DNA from 2 places in the Streptomyces sp. NPDC057743 genome. Region 2 is predicted to be linked to the other one. Evidence: riboswitches for the same ligand, from Rfam matches in the RefSeq annotation. Region 2 holds a riboswitch; the other holds the start of a gene.

Region 1 (8,367 bases), on a different contig from region 2:
GGACGGCCGCTTCACGGTCACCGACGTCGGCAGCCTCAACGGCACCTACGTCAACCGCGAGCCGATCGACTCCGTGGTCCTCGCCAACGGCGACGAGGTGCAGATCGGCAAGTACCGCCTGGTCTTCTACGCGAGCCAGCGGGGCGTCGGTATCTGACCGCCAGGGAAGGCATATGCGCCAATCACCGACAGGCGGTGCCGGTTCGTCCGGCACCGCCTCCTCGGACCGCACACCGATGAGCATCGGCTCGGTGCTCAACGTGCTGCGCGAGGAGTTCCCCGAGGTCACCATCTCCAAGATCCGTTTCCTGGAGGCCGAGGGGCTGGTCGAGCCGCAGCGCACGCCTTCTGGGTACCGCAAGTTCACGGCCGCGGACGTCGAGCGCTTGGCGAACGTGCTGCGGATGCAGCGGGACCACTACCTCCCCCTGAAGGTCATCAGGGAGCATCTGGACGCCCTGGAGCGGGGTGAGCAGGTGCAGCTGCCCGCTCCGGCGGCGCCCCGCGACTTGGTCGAGGGTGTGTCCGATCCGGACGAGGAGCGCCCGACGACCGCCCGGATCGGCCGGGCCGAGCTGCTGGCCGCCGCCGAGGTGGACGAGGCGGCGCTCGCCGACTGGGAGTCGTACGGACTCATCGTCCCGCATGGGGACGGGGGCTACGACATCGAGGCGGTCACGGTCGCCAAACTCGTAGCGGACCTTGGCCGATTCGGCCTGGAGCCGCGGCATCTGCGTGCCGTGAAGGCGGCCGCGGAGCGCGAGGCGGGGCTCGTCGAGCAGGTCGTGGCACCCCTTCGGCGGCACCGGAATCCGCAGACCCGGGCGCATGCCGAGGCCACCGTCCGCGAGCTGGCCACGCTGTCGGCGCGGTTGCACGCGGCGCTGTTGCAGAGCGCGCTGCGGGTTCGTCTGCCGTGAGCAAACGAGTGCCCGACTACCCAAACCGGCCGGGCACGGCCTAGGGTTGCTGTGTGAACGAGCTCGACGTCGTGGGTGTCCGGGTGGAGATGCCTTCCAGCCAACCGATCGTGCTGCTGCGGGAGGTGGGAGGTGACCGCTACCTGCCCATCTGGATCGGACCGGGAGAGGCCACCGCCATCGCGTTCGCCCAGCAGGGCATGGTGCCCGCCCGGCCGCTGACGCATGACCTCTTCAAGGACGTGCTCGAAGCCGTGGGCCAGGAGCTGACGCAGGTCCGGATCACGGATCTGCGCGAGGGGGTCTTCTATGCCGAACTGGTCTTCGCCAGTGGGGTCGAGGTCAGTGCCCGTCCGTCGGACGCGATAGCGCTGGCGCTGCGCACCGGGACGCCGATCTTCGGTACCGACGGTGTGCTGGACGACGCGGGGATCGCCATCCCGGACGAGCAGGAGGACGAGGTGGAGAAGTTCCGCGAGTTCCTCGACCAGATTTCGCCCGAGGACTTCGGCACCAACCAGTGATCGGCCAGGCCAACCGCCTGTTTCTGGCCAACCTTTCATTCATTCCCCGTGACAAGTCACGAGAAACCACTCGTAGGGTGATTATCACTCGGCGTGGCGAGCGCGGCGATCGTTGACGCACCCCGGGTGACTGCATACCGTCGATATGGCAGGTCCCGTCCGGGACGTGGAGGACGGAGGGCGGCGTGGCAATCACCGGCGACGGTACGGCGGCGGAAGGGGCATTGCCGCTCCACACGGGCGCGGCGGCGAACCGGGGTCCGGTGCAGGCCGCCGAGGTGTCGGGGGACCGCGAGGCGGAGAACATCGGCTACCGCGGACCGACCGCGTGCGCGGCGGCGGGCATCACCTACCGGCAGCTGGACTACTGGGCGCGGACGGGGCTCGTGGAGCCCAGTATCCGGCCCGCTTTCGGGTCCGGGACCCAGCGGCTCTACAGCTTCCGCGACGTCGTCGTCCTGAAGATCGTCAAGCGGCTGTTGGACACCGGGGTCTCGTTGCAGAACATTCGTGCCGCCGTGCAGCACTTGAGGGCGCGCGGGCTGGCGGACCTGACCCGGATGACGTTGATGAGCGATGGCGCGACGGTCTATGAGTGCACCTCGCCCGACCAGGTCGTGGATCTGCTCCAGGGAGGCCAGGGCGTCTTCGGGATCGCCGTGGGTGTGGTGTGGCGGGACGTGGAAGGCGCGCTGTCACAGCTCCACGGGGAGCGGGTGGACACCGGCGAGACGCTGATTGGGAAGAACCCGCACGACGAGTTGGCGCGGCGGCGCAACCGGGCCGGCTGAGGGCCGGCGGACGGTTCTCGGCCCGGGGTCGGGGCCATTGTCAGTGGTGTGCGGCAGCATCAGTGGTGTGAGACGTGCGCCGACGATCCTGCATCTGGACATGGATGCCTTCTATGCGGCCGCCGAGCAGGCGGCCAAGCCGAGCCTGCGGGGAAAGCCCGTGGTCGTCGGCGGGATCGGGCCGCGCGGGGTGGTCGCCACGGCCTCGTACGAGGCGCGGGTCTTCGGGGTGCGGTCGGCGATGCCGACGGCGCAGGCGCGGCGGTTGTGCCCCAACGCCGCTTATCTCAACCCCCGGTTCGGTCTGTACCGCCAGGTGAGTGAATCGGTCATGGAGCTGCTGCGGGCGCTCTCGCCGCTCGTGGAGCCGTTGAGCCTGGACGAGGCGTTCGTCGATCTGGAGGCGGGTGGGGTGCCGGCGGAGTCGGCGGCGGCGCGGGCGGTGGGGGAGCAACTGCGGCGCGATATCCGGGCGGTCACGGGGTTGACCGGTTCGGTGGGGCTGGCCGGTGCCAAGATGCTCGCCAAGATCGCGTCGGAGGCGGCGAAGCCGGACGGCCTGGTGGTGATCGAGCCGGGCACCGAGCGGGAGTTGCTGGGGCCTATGTCGGTGCGGACGCTGCCCGGGGTCGGGCCGGCCACGGCCGAGACGTTGCGGCGGGCCGGGATACATACCGTCGCGGAGACCGCCGAGGCCGGTGAGGCGGAGTTGGTGCGGCTGTTGGGCAAGGCGCATGGCACCGGGTTGTACGCGATGGCGTTGGGGCAGGACGACCGGCCGGTGGTGGCCGAACGGGACGCGAAATCGGTGTCGGTGGAGGACACCTTCGAGGTCGACCTGACCGACCGGACGCGGGTGCGGACCGAGGTGTTGCGGCTGGCCGACCGTTGTGTGGCGCGGCTGCGGGAGGCCGGTCGGTCCGGACGCACGGTGGTGATCAAGGTGCGGAACTACGACTTCTCGACGCTGACCCGGTCCGAGACGCTGCGCGGGCCGACCGACGATCCGGCGGTCGTCCGGGAGGCCGCTGCGCGGCTGTTGGAGACGGTGGACACCACGGGCGGGGTCCGGCTGCTGGGCGTGGGGGTGAGCGGGTTGGCGGACTTCACGCAGGAGGACCTGTTCGCCCAGATCGCCACGGAGCGGGAGGCGGAGGAGCAGGCGGCCGTCGAGGCGGCGGAGTCGGAAGGGGAAGTGGCCGGTGAGCCGGAGGCGCTCCCGGAGCTGCCGCGGCGTTGGCTCCCGGGGCTGGACGTGGTGCACGAGGAGTTCGGCGCCGGGTGGGTGCAGGGCAGTGGGGTGGGGAGGGTGACCGTGCGGTTCGAGACGCCGTGGTCCGCACCGGGGCGGGTGCGGACCTTTGTCGTCGATGATCCGGCGTTGCGGCCGGGGGAACCGTTGCCGCTGGTGGGCGGGCCGGATCAGTCTTCCGCGCCGGCGATCCGGCCGAAGTCCGTGTCAGCGGCGGACGCGGCGGAGTCCGCGGGCGAGGAGATATCCAGGCGGTAGTGGTGGTAGAGCTGGAGTTCCTGCTCGGGGGAGAGGTGCCGGCCGACGCCGAAATCGGGGGCGTCTTTGATCAGCTTGCGGTCGTAGGGGATGTGCAGGCTTTCGCCGACCATCTTGCTCGGTTCCAGGGGGACGAACGCGTCCCGACTGAACAGGCCGGTGCGGACGGCTGCCCACTCCGGTTCGCCCGTCGCGTCGTCGAGGTAGACCTCGTCGACGGTCCCTATCTTCGCGCCGTTGCGGTCGAACGCTTTGCGGCCGATCAGGCTCCGGGGATCGATATCGGTTTGCACGGTCCCTCCAATTGGTCGCAACTGCCTTGTGACAACTACGAAACGGCACATTCCATGCCTCGGCCACTCGAAGGATCGTTCCAGCAGTGCGCTGGTAGGCTGGCGATTGGCCGTCGACCCCATGCGGGAGAGTCCTTTGTCGTTCGCGGCAGGGCGCCGAAGGAGCAAATCCTCCCCGGAATCTCTCAGGCACACGTACCGCATGGACGAGGTCACTCTGGAAAGCAGGGCGGGCCACGGACAGGCACCATGCCGGAACCCCTCCTCACCGACGGTGAAAGCCGCTCCGCAGCCCGCGGGCCGGTGAAGCTCTCAGGTTGAGATGACAGAGGGGGAGGCCGTCCGGGCACCAGCGCCGTGGTGCCCCTCGTAGGTCGTAGTGACCAGGAGGCCCCCGCACGATGACCACCAATCGCATCCCCCTGTCCGAGCTGGAGCGCGGCACCGCGTTCGAGCACCGGCACATCGGCCCCGACCACGAGGCGCAGGCCAAGATGCTTGCGCAGGTCGGTTTCGGATCGCTGGACGAGCTCACCGCCGTCGCCGTCCCCGACGTGATCAAGAGCACCGAGGCGCTCGGCCTGCCGCAGGGCCGCACCGAGGCCGAGGTGCTGGGAGAGCTGCGCGCCCTGGCCGACCGCAACCAGGTCCTGTCGTCCATGATCGGGCTCGGCTACTACGGCACCTTCACCCCGCCGGTGATCCTGCGCAACGTCATGGAGAACCCGTCCTGGTACACGGCCTACACGCCCTACCAGCCGGAGATCTCGCAGGGTCGTCTGGAGGCCCTGCTGAACTTCCAGACCATGGTCGCCGACCTGACCGGACTGCCGACCTCCGGTGCGTCCCTCCTGGACGAGGGCACCGCCGCCGCGGAGGCGATGGCGCTCTCCCGCCGGGTCGGCAAGGTCAAGCAGGGCGTCTTCCTCGTTGACGCGGACTGTCTGCCGCAGACCGTCGCCGTGATCCAGACCCGCGCCGAACCGACCGGCGTCGAGGTCGTGGTCGCCGACCTCACGGACGGCATCCCGGACGAGATCGCCGAGCGGGGCGTCTTCGGCGTGCTGCTGCAGTACCCGGGCGCATCCGGTGCGGTGCGCGACCCGCGGGCGGTCATCGAGCGGGCGCACGAGCTGGGCGCGATCGTCACCGTCGCCGCCGACCTGCTGGCGCTGACGCTGCTCACCCCGCCCGGTGAGCTCGGCGCGGACATCGCGGTCGGCACCACCCAGCGCTTCGGTGTCCCGATGGGCTTCGGCGGTCCGCACGCCGGCTACATGGCCGTTCGCGAGCAGTACGCCCGCAGCCTGCCCGGCCGTCTGGTGGGCGTCTCGGTGGACGCCGACGGCGCCAGGGCGTACCGGCTGGCGCTGCAGACCCGTGAGCAGCACATCCGCCGCGAGAAGGCCACCAGCAACATCTGCACCGCGCAGGTGCTGCTCGCCGTCATGGCCGGCATGTACGCCGTCTACCACGGTCCGGAGGGGCTGCGCACCATCGCCCGGCGGACCCACCGGTACGCCGCGATCCTGGCCAAGGGGCTGACGGACGGCGGTGTCGAGCTCGTCCACGACGCCTACTTCGACACCCTCACCGCGCGGGTGCCCGGTCGGGCGGCCGAGGTCGTCGCCGCCGCCCGCGAGGCCGGTATCAACCTCCGGCAGGTCGACGCCGACCTCGTCGGCATCGCCTGTGACGAGACCACCGGGCGCGCCCAATTGGCCGGCGTCTGGGGCGCGTTCGGCGTCCGGGGCGACATCGACGCGCTGGACGCGGCCGTCGCCGACGCCCTGCCGCAGCCCCTGCTGCGCACCGACGACTACCTTGCCCACCCGGTCTTCCACCAGCACCGCTCCGAGACCGCCATGCTGCGCTACCTGCGCACCCTGGCCGACAAGGACTACGCGCTGGACCGCGGCATGATCCCGCTCGGCTCCTGCACGATGAAGCTGAACGCGACGACCGAGATGGAGCCGGTCACCTGGCCGGAGTTCGGCCAGCTGCACCCCTTCGCGCCGGCCGACCAGGCGCAGGGCTACCTCACGCTCATCCAGGAGCTGGAGGAGCGGCTCGCCGCGATCACCGGCTACGCCAAGGTGTCCATCCAGCCCAACGCCGGCTCCCAGGGCGAGTTGGCCGGTCTGCTCGCGGTCCGCGCCTACCACCGGGCCAACGGCGACGAGCAGCGCACCGTCTGCCTGATCCCGTCGTCGGCGCACGGCACCAACGCCGCCAGCGCCGTGATGGCGGGCATGAAGGTCGTCGTTGTCAAGACCGGCGAGGACGGCGAGGTGGACGCCGAGGACCTGCACGCCAAGATCGCCAAGCACCGCGACGAGTTGGCCGTCCTGATGGTCACCTACCCGTCCACGCACGGGGTGTTCGAGGAGCACATCACGCAGATCTGCGCCGCGGTGCACGAGGCCGGCGGTCAGGTCTACGTGGACGGCGCCAACCTCAACGCGCTGGTCGGCCTGGCGGAGCCGGGGAAGTTCGGCGGCGACGTCTCCCACCTCAACCTGCACAAGACGTTCTGCATCCCGCACGGCGGTGGCGGTCCCGGCGTCGGCCCGGTGGGCGTCCGCGCCCACCTGGCGCCGTACCTGCCCAACCACCCGCTCCAGCCGACTGCGGGTCCGGCCACGGGTGTTGGGCCGATCTCGGCCGCTCCCTGGGGGTCGGCCGGCATTCTGCCGATCTCCTGGGCGTACGTCCGGCTGATGGGTGGTGAGGGGCTCAAGCGCGCCACCCAGGTCGCGGTGCTGTCGGCCAACTACATCGCCAAGCGCCTGGAGCCGCACTACCCGGTGCTCTACGCCGGTCCCGGCGGGCTCGTCGCCCACGAGTGCATCATCGACGTCCGGCCGCTGACCAAGGCGACCGGGGTGAGCATCGACGATGTCGCCAAGCGGCTCATCGACTACGGCTTCCACGCGCCGACGATGTCGTTCCCGGTGGCGGGCACGCTGATGATCGAGCCGACCGAGAGCGAGGACCTGACCGAGATCGACCGGTTCTGCGACGCGATGATCGCCATCCGCGCGGAGATCGACAAGGTCGGCTCGGGGGAGTGGGACAAGGACGACAACCCGCTGCGCAACGCCCCGCACACCGCGGGCGCGCTGGGCGGCGAGTGGGACCACCCCTACAGTCGCGAGGAGGCCGTCTTCCCGGCCGGGGGCGGCGCCGCGGACAAGTACTGGCCGCCGGTGCGCCGGATCGACGGCGCCTTCGGCGACCGCAACCTCGTCTGCTCCTGCCCCCCGTTGGACGAGTACGACGTCTGATCGACCCCGCCACCGGTGACCGGTGGCCACATCAAAGGGCCCTCGGCGGATGTGCCGGGGGCCCTGGTGTACGTGCCGGGTGGCCGCGGAAGATCAGGCGGCGGCGGTGACCCGAGGAGCGCCGAGCGGTCGGTGCGGAGCGATGACCTGCCCGTCCGGCAGCAGTTCACCGGTGTCCTCGAAGAGCAGGACACCGTTGCACAGCAGGCTCCAGCCCTGCTCCGGGTGGTGCGCCACCAGGTGCGCGGCCTCCCGGTCCGTGGAGTCGGCTGATGGGCATGGTGGTTGATGCTGGCACATGGAAGTTGTCTTTCGCTGCGGAGTGGTGAACGTCGTGCGGCTCGATGTGGTGTTCATGGCCGCTCCCCCGTTTCTGTCGGTCCCAGTCTTGCCCTACGGAAGGGATTCCGCAGGGATTTCGCAGCAGCGGTACTCACTCGATACGGACGTGTCACCCGTGCGGGCGGTTGCTCCCAAGTGAGCCTGCCGCTTTGGGGATTGGCGCGCTAGCGGCGGGCAGGGGGCGGATGACGTGGTGCGCCCCGCGGCCGGGGCGGTCACGGGGCGCACGGGAGCAGGGCGGGCGCGCGGGGTGGTGCTTCCTCGGTCCTGATCGAGTGTGGTCGGAAGTGCGCGCGAACGGTCAGGCCGGCTCGCGCAACAGGGGCGCCGGGCCCAGCCGGAGGGTAAGCCGGGGCAGCAGATCGGCGACCCGCTGCGGGAGGTGGGAGGCGATCCCGGGCGGGGCGGGGGCCAGCGGCACCAGGAGGTCACCGGGGGCGGGCAGCCCGGCGGCGCCGTCCGCGGAGAGGTCGTGGTGCAGCCACAGGGTGAGCATGTACAGCTCCGGCACGGAGAGCAGCCGCGGCTGGTAGGGCGCGGTGAGCGATTCGGCCTGCACCAGGGCCCTTTCGGTCGCGGCGACGTAGGGGCCGTCGCAGAAGTGCGAGAACGCCCAGCCGTCCGCGGTGAGCCGGGCCTCGGCGGCGGCCACCGCACGGCCACCGCCGCGGACCAGGAAGCGCCAGCCGACGAGGCGGGT
Region 2 (8,367 bases):
GGGAAGAGGGAGGCGGCGATCTCGGGTCCGGTGACGACCTCGTGGTCGCGGGTCCAGCCGGAGGCGGCGAGCTCGGCGGCGGAGGTGACACAGGGGGCGTAGCCCAGCCCGTCGACCTCCATGTTCCCGTACTGGGCGTCGGGTTGGCCGGCCCGGCCGTGCCACAGGAGCATCCAGACCTGCCCGTGCGCGAGGGCGCCCAGCATCGCCTCGTAGGCGTCGTAGCGCCCGGGCGAGACCTGTCGCAGCATCTGCTCGACCTGGTCGGCCGCCGCCGCTCCCTGTTGCGCACCCGCGCTCACGTGGTCCGTCCCTCCTCCCGGCCGGGCGCCCGCCCGCCCGTCGTCCACCAGCTTACGAGTGGTCCCGGGTGTAGAAGGGCCGCACGCGCTCCAGCATCCAGTCGGCGACCGGGTCGCCCTGGGCGACGTCGAGCAGGATGAGCTGGACCGGCCAGGGCACCGGCACCTGACCCAGAGCCCGCCCGAGGGCGGTCGACGCCTCGTCGCGGGCGGTGCCGTCGTGCAGGCGCTCGGCGGGGACGTCGAGTTGCACGCCGACGAAGAGGGCCGGCGTGTCGCCCTCGACGGCGGCCAGCGTGCGGCGGGCGGCCAGCACGGTGCCGGCGGCGGAGAACTCCAGGCCGGCGGCGGCCAGGAAGTCCACCGGCTCGTCCTGCCAGTCCGGTTCGAAGAGCCGGACCCGGGCGCCGGCGGTCCGCGGGCCGTCCAGGTCGGTGCATCCGGTGCGGCACAGTTCGGCGACCGCGGGCGGGGGCAGCGGGACGCCGACGGTGCCGTCCGGGTTGACCGCGAGGCCGACCAGCGGCGGCAGGCCGCGGGCGAACTCCCGGGCGGGCGCGACGGTGTAGGACAGGTGCGTGCCGACGACCCGCCGGAACTCCTGCTCGGAGCTGAAGACCGGGACGTAGGCGGCGCCGCCGATCTCGACGGTCGGCACGTCGAGGCCGGGCGCTCCCAGGCCCGCGCCGTCCGGGCCGCCGCCCTCGGGCAGCGGCACCCACACCCGGCTGCGGCCCAGCACCTCGACGATCCGGCCGCCGGCCTCGGGGTGTCCGACCGAGGCGGCCAGCACCTCCTCCAACTCGTTGGCCGGCCAGGCCGCGTGCGGTATCCCCTCGTCCGGGAAGTTCCCCGGCACCGGACCACCGTGCTGGGGTTCATTGTCCGGATAGTTCATCTCACCCACCCATTACTGGCCGCGCTGCCCGGCCGACTTCGCAGGGGCGGTCCGCGGGCCCGCCCGGTGGATCAGACCCTAACGGGCGACCTACCGGTCATCGAAGCCGGTGGCGGGGGTGCGGCGGTCAACCGAAGGTGACGCGCGCCAACTCCCGCGCGCAGCGCCGGTCCAGCAGCACCACGGAGCGCACGCCCTTCGGGAGCCGGGCCGCCCCGGCCCGGGCCAGCAGGCGGCGCACGGCCCGGCGGTGGCGGGCGAAGGCGTACCGCGACACCGCGCGGCCGCGGGCCCGTTGGCCGCCGCGGGCCACCGCGGGCTCCACGTCGAGCAGGACCAGGTGCAGTCCCCGGCCCTCGCGCCGGGCCGTGCGGGCCAGCCAGCGGCGCACCCACGCCCACGTCCCGCAGTCGTGCACCACCACGCTGCCGCCGGAGCGCAGTGCCCGGTGCAGCGCGCGGTAGTGCGCGAACCGGACCAGGGGGCGGTAGAGGGCGTAGGGGAGGCGGCGCAGCCGGCCGTGCTCCCAGTGGTCGCGGGCGTCTTGGGAGTCGACGCGGTGCACCGGGGCGCCGCGGTCGTCGCGGGCGGGCACCACCCGTCGCATCAGGGTGCTCTTGCCGCTGCCCGGCAGTCCTGAGACCACGACGAGGTCGCCGGGCGGGAAGCGGAGCACGGGGTGCCGGGGGCGGCCCGGGCCCCGCAGGTCGGTGCAGGGCGGCCGGTCGGCTGGGCGGCGGGGGCACGGCTCCCCGGGGCCGCCCAACGCCGGCTCCGGAGCCGGGGTTTGTGGGGGCGCGGCCCCCGCCGTCCTCGTGTCCGTCGCCTCGCCGTGCACCGTGCGCGCCCCTCCCGATGACCCCGCGGGCCGGGTTGTGCCCCGGCCCTCCCGCAGCCCGTGCAGAGTGTCAAGAAAAGGTAATCCGAGGCAAGGGAACGGTAAGGAGCCGAGGCGGGACGGCGGGGGCCTGCGGAACGCCTCGACCGGGATGACCGGGAGCGGAGCTGCGGCCGGGGCTCCTGTAATGGGCGATCCCGTGTAATGATGTGGCCGCCACGGGCGGGCTCGAACGTCAACTCGTGGGCGATCAGCCAATTCCATACCGGCCGCTTGAATCCGCGCGGGAGAGTCCCCGGCCGCCACGGCGGGGCGCCGAAGGAGCAAGTCCTCCCTTGAATCTCTCAGGCCCCTATACCGCGCGGGCGAGGCAGATCTGAAAAGCGAGTCGCGGCCCGGCCGACGGGACGGCTCCACCCAAGGTGCAAACCGGGCCCGTCCGCGGGATCCCGGTGAACCTCTCAGGTTCCGATGACAGATGGGGAGACCGTCTTGTCACCCATGCCTGGGAGCCCGAAAGCGATGACCGAAGCCCCCCGCCGCGCCCACCCGTCGCCCGCCACCACCCCGAGTGGAGTCGCTGCGCGACGCCGTACCGCATTGGACGAAACCCACCGCGCGCTCGGCGCGACCATGACCGACTTCGCCGGCTGGGACATGCCGCTGCGCTACAGCAGCGAGCGCGAGGAACACCTCGCGGTGCGCACCCGCGCCGGCCTCTTCGACCTCTCCCACATGGGCGAGCTCACCGTCACCGGCCCGCAGGCCGGCGCCCTCCTCGACCACGCGCTGGTCGGCAACCTCGGCGCCCTGAAGGTCGGTCGGGCCCGCTACACCATGATCTGCGCCGCCGACGGCGGCATCCTCGACGACCTGATCGTCTACCGCCTCGGCGAGACCGAGTTCATGGTCGTCGCCAACGCCTCCAACGCCCAGGTGGTGCTGGACGCGCTGCTCGACCGGCAGGCCGGCTTCGACGCCGCCGTCCGCGACGACCGGGACGCCTACGCGCTGCTGGCGGTGCAGGGCCCGGAGTCCCCCGGCATCCTCAAGAAGCTCACCGACGCCGATCTGGACGGGCTGAAGTACTACGCGGGGCTGCCCGGCACGGTCGCCGGCGTCGAGGCGCTGATCGCCCGCACCGGCTACACCGGCGAGGACGGCTTCGAGCTGTTCGTCCGGCCCGCGGACGCAGCTGCGCTGTGGACGGCGCTGACCGAGGCGGGGCGGGACGTCGGCCTGGTCCCGTGCGGCCTGTCCTGCCGCGACACCCTGCGCCTGGAGGCGGGGATGCCGCTGTACGGGCACGAGCTGACCACCGCGCTCACCCCGTTCGACGCGGGGCTGGGCCGGGTCGTGAAGTTCGACAAGGAGGGCGACTTCGTCGGGCGGGCGGCGCTCGCGGCGGCCGCCGAGCGGGCCGAGCAGGCGCCGCCGCGCAAGCTGGTCGGCCTGGTCGCCGAGGGCCGCCGGGTGCCGCGCGCCGGCTACCCGGTCGTCGCCGCCGACGGCACGGTGATCGGCGAGGTCACCTCGGGGGCGCCCTCCCCCACCCTCGGCAAGCCGATCGCCATGGCCTACGTCGACGCGGCGCACGCGGCGCCCGGCACCGAGGGTGTCCGGGTGGACATCCGCGGCACCCACGAGCCCTACGAGGTCATCGCGCTGCCCTTCTACAAGCGGCAGAAGTAGCGGGCGGCGCCGGCCGGTCCGCGGTGCCCGCCGCGGACCCGCGCCACCGTGCCCGGCGCCACCCGTCTCACAGGGCAAGACCCCATGCACGACCACACCCTCGCGTACAGGAGAATCGAGCCATGGACAACCCCCAGCACCTGCGCTACAGCAAGGAGCACGAGTGGCTGTCGACCGCCAAGGACGGCGTCTCGACGGTCGGCATCACCGAGCACGCGGCCAATGCGCTCGGCGACGTCGTCTTCGTGCAGCTCCCCGAGGTCGGGTCCACCGTCACCGCGGGCGAGTCCTGCGGTGAGCTGGAGTCGACCAAGTCCGTCAGCGACCTCTACTCGCCCGTGCACGGCGAGATCGTCGAGGTGAACGAGGACGTCGTCGCCGACCCCTCGCTGGTGAACTCCGCCCCGTTCGAGGGCGGTTGGCTGTTCAAGGTGAAGCTCACCGGTGAGCCGGAGGACCTGCTCACGGCCGACGCGTACACCGCCTTCACCGCCGGCTGACACCCCGGCCCCGGCCGCCACCGCTCGGCCGGGGCCGCGGCGCCCCGCCCGCTCCTCCTCACTCCAGGAAGTCTCATGTCGCTTCTGAACAGCTCCCTGCACGAGCTCGACCCCGACGTCGCCGCCGCCGTCGACGCCGAGCTCCACCGTCAGCAGTCCACCCTCGAAATGATCGCGTCGGAGAACTTCGCTCCGGTCGCCGTCATGGAGGCCCAGGGCTCGGTCCTCACCAACAAGTACGCCGAGGGCTACCCGGGCCGCCGCTACTACGGCGGCTGCGAGCACGTCGACGTGGTCGAGCAGATCGCCATCGACCGGATCAAGGCGCTCTTCGGTGCCGAGGCCGCCAACGTCCAGCCGCACTCCGGTGCGCAGGCCAACGCCGCCGCGATGTTCGCGCTGATCAAGCCGGGCGACACCATCCTGGGTCTGAACCTCGCCCACGGTGGGCACCTCACCCACGGCATGAAGATCAACTTCTCCGGCAAGCTCTACAACGTGGTGCCCTACCACGTCGACGAGAAGACCAACCTGGTCGACATGGAGGAGGTCGAGCGCCTCGCCAAGGAGCACCGCCCGAAGCTGATCGTGGCCGGCTGGTCCGCCTACCCGCGCCAGCTCGACTTCGCCGCCTTCCGCCGGATCGCGGACGAGGTCGGCGCGTACCTGATGGTCGACATGGCGCACTTCGCCGGCCTGGTGGCCGCGGGCCTGCACCCCTCCCCGGTGCCGCACGCCCACGTCGTGACCACCACCACCCACAAGACGCTGGGCGGCCCCCGCGGCGGTGTCATCCTGTCCACCGCCGAGCTGGCCAAGAAGATCAACTCCGCGGTCTTCCCCGGTCAGCAGGGCGGCCCGCTGGAGCACGTGATCGCGGCCAAGGCGGTGTCCTTCAAGGTCGCCGCGTCGGACGAGTTCAAGGAGCGCCAGCAGCGCACCCTGGAGGGCGCCCGGATCCTGGCCGAGCGCCTGGTCCAGGACGACGTCAGGGAGCACGGCGTCTCGGTGCTCTCCGGCGGCACCGACGTCCACCTCGTCCTGGTCGACCTGCGCGACTCGCAGCTCGACGGCCAGCAGGCCGAGGACCGCCTCCACGAGGTCGGCATCACCGTCAACCGCAACGCCGTCCCGAACGACCCGCGGCCCCCGATGGTCACCTCCGGCCTGCGGATCGGCACCCCGGCCCTGGCCACCCGCGGCTTCACGGCCGAGGACTTCCGCGAGGTCGCCGACATCATCGCCGAGGCGCTCAAGCCCAGCTACGACCGCGAGGCGCTCAAGGCCCGGGTCACGGCCCTGGCCGAGAAGTACCCGCTGTACCCGTCGCTGTGACGAACCGGTCACCGGGGCACCACGGCCCCCGGTGACCTTGCGGCGGGCCGCCTTCCGCGGCCCGCCGCCGCACCGCGCTCCGGGCCGAACTGCCCTGCCCCGAGCCGCCGTTGCCCTCCCCGGACCGCCGGCCCCTGGCGACCCACCGCACCCCGCCGCCCGTCCGGCTTCACCGCCTCTTCCCTCCCCCGCCCTCCCGGCTTCTCCCGCCCGCCGCCTCCCGTCCGGCGGCAATCCCCGGCGAGCGGGTTACGCTCGACAGTCGGGCCGGAAACACCCCGTCCTGCCCCGATCTGCGCCATCGTCCAACCCCGAGCAGACAAGGGAGTCCGCCCCCGTGGCCATCTCCGTCTTCGACCTCTTCTCCATCGGCATCGGCCCGTCCAGCTCCCACACCGTCGGCCCGATGCGGGCCGCCCGGATGTTCGCCCGGCGGCTCAAGAAGGACGGTCTGCTCGCTCAGACGGTCTCGGTGCGCGCCGAACTCTTCGGCTCGCTCGGCGCCACCGGCCACGGCCACGGCACCCCCAAGGCGGTGCTGCTCGGCCTGGAGGGCCACTCCCCGCGCACCGTCGACGTCGAGTCCGCCGACGACGAGGTGGCGCGCATCCGCACCAGCGGCCGGCTGCGCCTCCTGGGCGCCGAGATAGGCAGCGCGCACGAGATCGACTTCGACGAGTCCACCGAGCTGATCCTGCACCGCCGCCGGTCGCTGCCGTACCACGCCAACGGCATGACCCTCTTCGCCTACGACGCCGCCGGCGCCCCGCTGCTGGAGAAGACCTACTACTCGGTGGGCGGCGGCTTCGTCGTCGACGAGGACGCGGTCGGCGAGGACCGGATCAAGCTGGACGACACCGTCCTGACCCACCCCTTCCGCACCGGCGACGAACTGCTGCGGCTCTCCCAGGAGACCGGCCTGTCCATCTCCGCGCTGATGCTCCAGAACGAGAAGGCGTGGCGCACGGAGGACGAGATCCGCGCCGGCCTGCTGGAGATCTGGCAGGTCATGCAGGGCTGCGTCGAGCGTGGGATGACCCGCGAGGGCATCCTCCCCGGCGGGCTGAAGGTCCGCCGCCGGGCCGCCAACGCCGCCCGCGCGCTGCGCTCCGAGGGCGACGAGGCGGCCCGCGCCATGGAGTGGGTCACCCTCTACGCCATGGCCGTCAACGAGGAGAACGCCGCCGGCGGCCGGGTGGTGACCGCCCCCACCAACGGCGCGGCCGGCATCATCCCCGCCGTCCTGCACTACTACGTCAACTTCGTCCCCGGGGCGAACGAGGACGGCGTGGTCCGCTTCCTGCTCGCCGCCGGCGCGATCGGCATGCTCTTCAAGGAGAACGCCTCGATCTCCGGCGCCGAGGTCGGCTGCCAGGGCGAGGTCGGCTCGGCCTGCTCGATGGCGGCCGGCGGCCTGGCCGAGGTGCTGGGCGGCAGCCCCGAGCAGGTGGAGAACGCCGCCGAGATCGGCATGGAGCACAACCTCGGGCTGACCTGCGACCCGGTCGGCGGCCTGGTCCAGATCCCGTGCATCGAGCGCAACGGCATGGCCGCCGTGAAGGCCGTGACCGCGGCCCGGATGTCGCTGCGCGGCGACGGTCGCCACCACGTCTCCCTCGACAAGGTCATCAAGACCATGAAGGACACCGGCGCCGACATGTCCGTCAAGTACAAGGAGACCGCCCGCGGCGGCCTGGCGGTGAACATCATCGAGTGCTGACCCGCGGCACCGCGCGCCCCGGGCGCCGGCAGGGAGGAACTCCCGCCGGCGCCCGGGGCGTTTGTGCTGGGCCGCCGGCGGTCCGGGCGTGCTGCCCCGGCACCTAGCGCCCGATCTCCCAGGCGAACGGCGGGAGTTCGCGGGCCCGGACGTAGATGTCCAGGGCCCGGGCGGCGGGGACGAAGGGGTGCACGCGGGCGCCGTCGAGGCCGGGGAGCAGCCGGGCGCAGTGGTGGACGCAGCCGGCGACCTCCCGGCCGTGCCGGTCGACGAGGGTGGCGGCGTCGGGCGGGCCGTCACACGGGGTGGGGTCGGCGGGCGCGGCGGCGGGGCAACGATTCTTCGGGCCGCCCACCGGGGCGACCGGCGGGACGCTCGTCTGCTGCTTCATGGCGATCCCCCAGGGCTTGCGCGGTCAACGGGTGCGGGCGCGGCACCGGTGACGGCCGGGCGCGGCCGGCGGTGCCCAGCCCAGTGGCTGCTCGGCGCGACGGGGGTCCATGCGGCCTTGGGCAAGACCTGGGCCGATCGTCAGCGATTCATGGGTCAGCGATTCATGGGCAAGCCGCCGGGAGGGCCTTGCCGGCCCCCGTCGGGCGGCGGGACGACCAGGGGGTCCAGCAGCAGCGCGAGGGCGAGCAGGGCGGCGGCCAGCAGCCAGCCGGCCAGCACGTCGCCGGCCCAGTGGACGCCCAGGTAGATCCGGGTGAGGCCGACGCCGACGGCCCACAGGGCGAGCAGCGCGCACCAGGGGCGGCCGGCGCCGGGGCGGGCGCGGCGCAGCACGCCCCAGGCCAGCAGGCCGGCGGCCAGCGCGGCGGTGGAGGAGTGGCCGGAGGGGAAGGAGTAGCCGGTGGCGCCGCCGATCCAGTCGGCGGCCGGCGGCCGGGGGCGGGCGAGCAGCTCCATCAGGCCGTAGCGGACGGCCTGGCAGGCGGCGAGGACCAGCACCGCGCCGGCCCCCGCGCGCAGCCGGCCGCGGGCGTCGCGGCCGGCCAACAGGCCGGCGAGGAGCGCCATCAGATAGGGGACGACGCCGGTGCCGGTGGCGGTCAGGGCGCTCGCCAGGGAGCGCAGCGGCT

The links. A riboswitch is a leader RNA that binds a small molecule or an ion and turns the genes downstream of it on or off. The one in region 2 is predicted to bind glycine.
Region 1: another riboswitch for glycine. It lies ahead of gcvP (aminomethyl-transferring glycine dehydrogenase); the one in region 2 lies ahead of gcvT (glycine cleavage system aminomethyltransferase GcvT).

What each region holds. Positions count from the first base shown of each region.
Region 1 is NZ_JBHVJX010000036.1:67,146-75,512, reverse strand. Features, by position in the region: gene ACFVFQ_RS31280 (FHA domain-containing protein) at 1-157, shown strand, start outside; gene ACFVFQ_RS31275 (MerR family transcriptional regulator) at 174-920, shown strand; gene ACFVFQ_RS31270 (bifunctional nuclease family protein) at 974-1,444, shown strand; gene ACFVFQ_RS31265 (MerR family transcriptional regulator) at 1,630-2,235, shown strand; gene ACFVFQ_RS31260 (DNA polymerase IV) at 2,303-3,745, shown strand; gene ACFVFQ_RS31255 (PRC-barrel domain-containing protein) at 3,658-4,038, opposite strand; glycine riboswitch at 4,153-4,249, shown strand; gene gcvP (aminomethyl-transferring glycine dehydrogenase) at 4,440-7,325, shown strand; gene ACFVFQ_RS31245 (DUF5999 family protein) at 7,419-7,625, opposite strand; gene ACFVFQ_RS31240 (hypothetical protein) at 7,969-8,367, opposite strand, start outside.
Region 2 is NZ_JBHVJX010000004.1:11,705-20,071, forward strand. Features, by position in the region: gene ACFVFQ_RS05335 (enhanced serine sensitivity protein SseB C-terminal domain-containing protein) at 1-302, opposite strand, end outside; gene ACFVFQ_RS05340 (enhanced serine sensitivity protein SseB) at 355-1,200, opposite strand; gene ACFVFQ_RS05345 (AAA family ATPase) at 1,328-2,038, opposite strand; glycine riboswitch at 2,313-2,408, shown strand; gene gcvT (glycine cleavage system aminomethyltransferase GcvT) at 2,561-3,730, shown strand; gene gcvH (glycine cleavage system protein GcvH) at 3,853-4,230, shown strand; gene glyA (serine hydroxymethyltransferase) at 4,306-5,565, shown strand; gene ACFVFQ_RS05365 (L-serine ammonia-lyase) at 5,903-7,285, shown strand; gene ACFVFQ_RS05370 (hypothetical protein) at 7,389-7,676, opposite strand; gene ACFVFQ_RS05375 (phosphatase PAP2 family protein) at 7,832-8,367, opposite strand, start outside.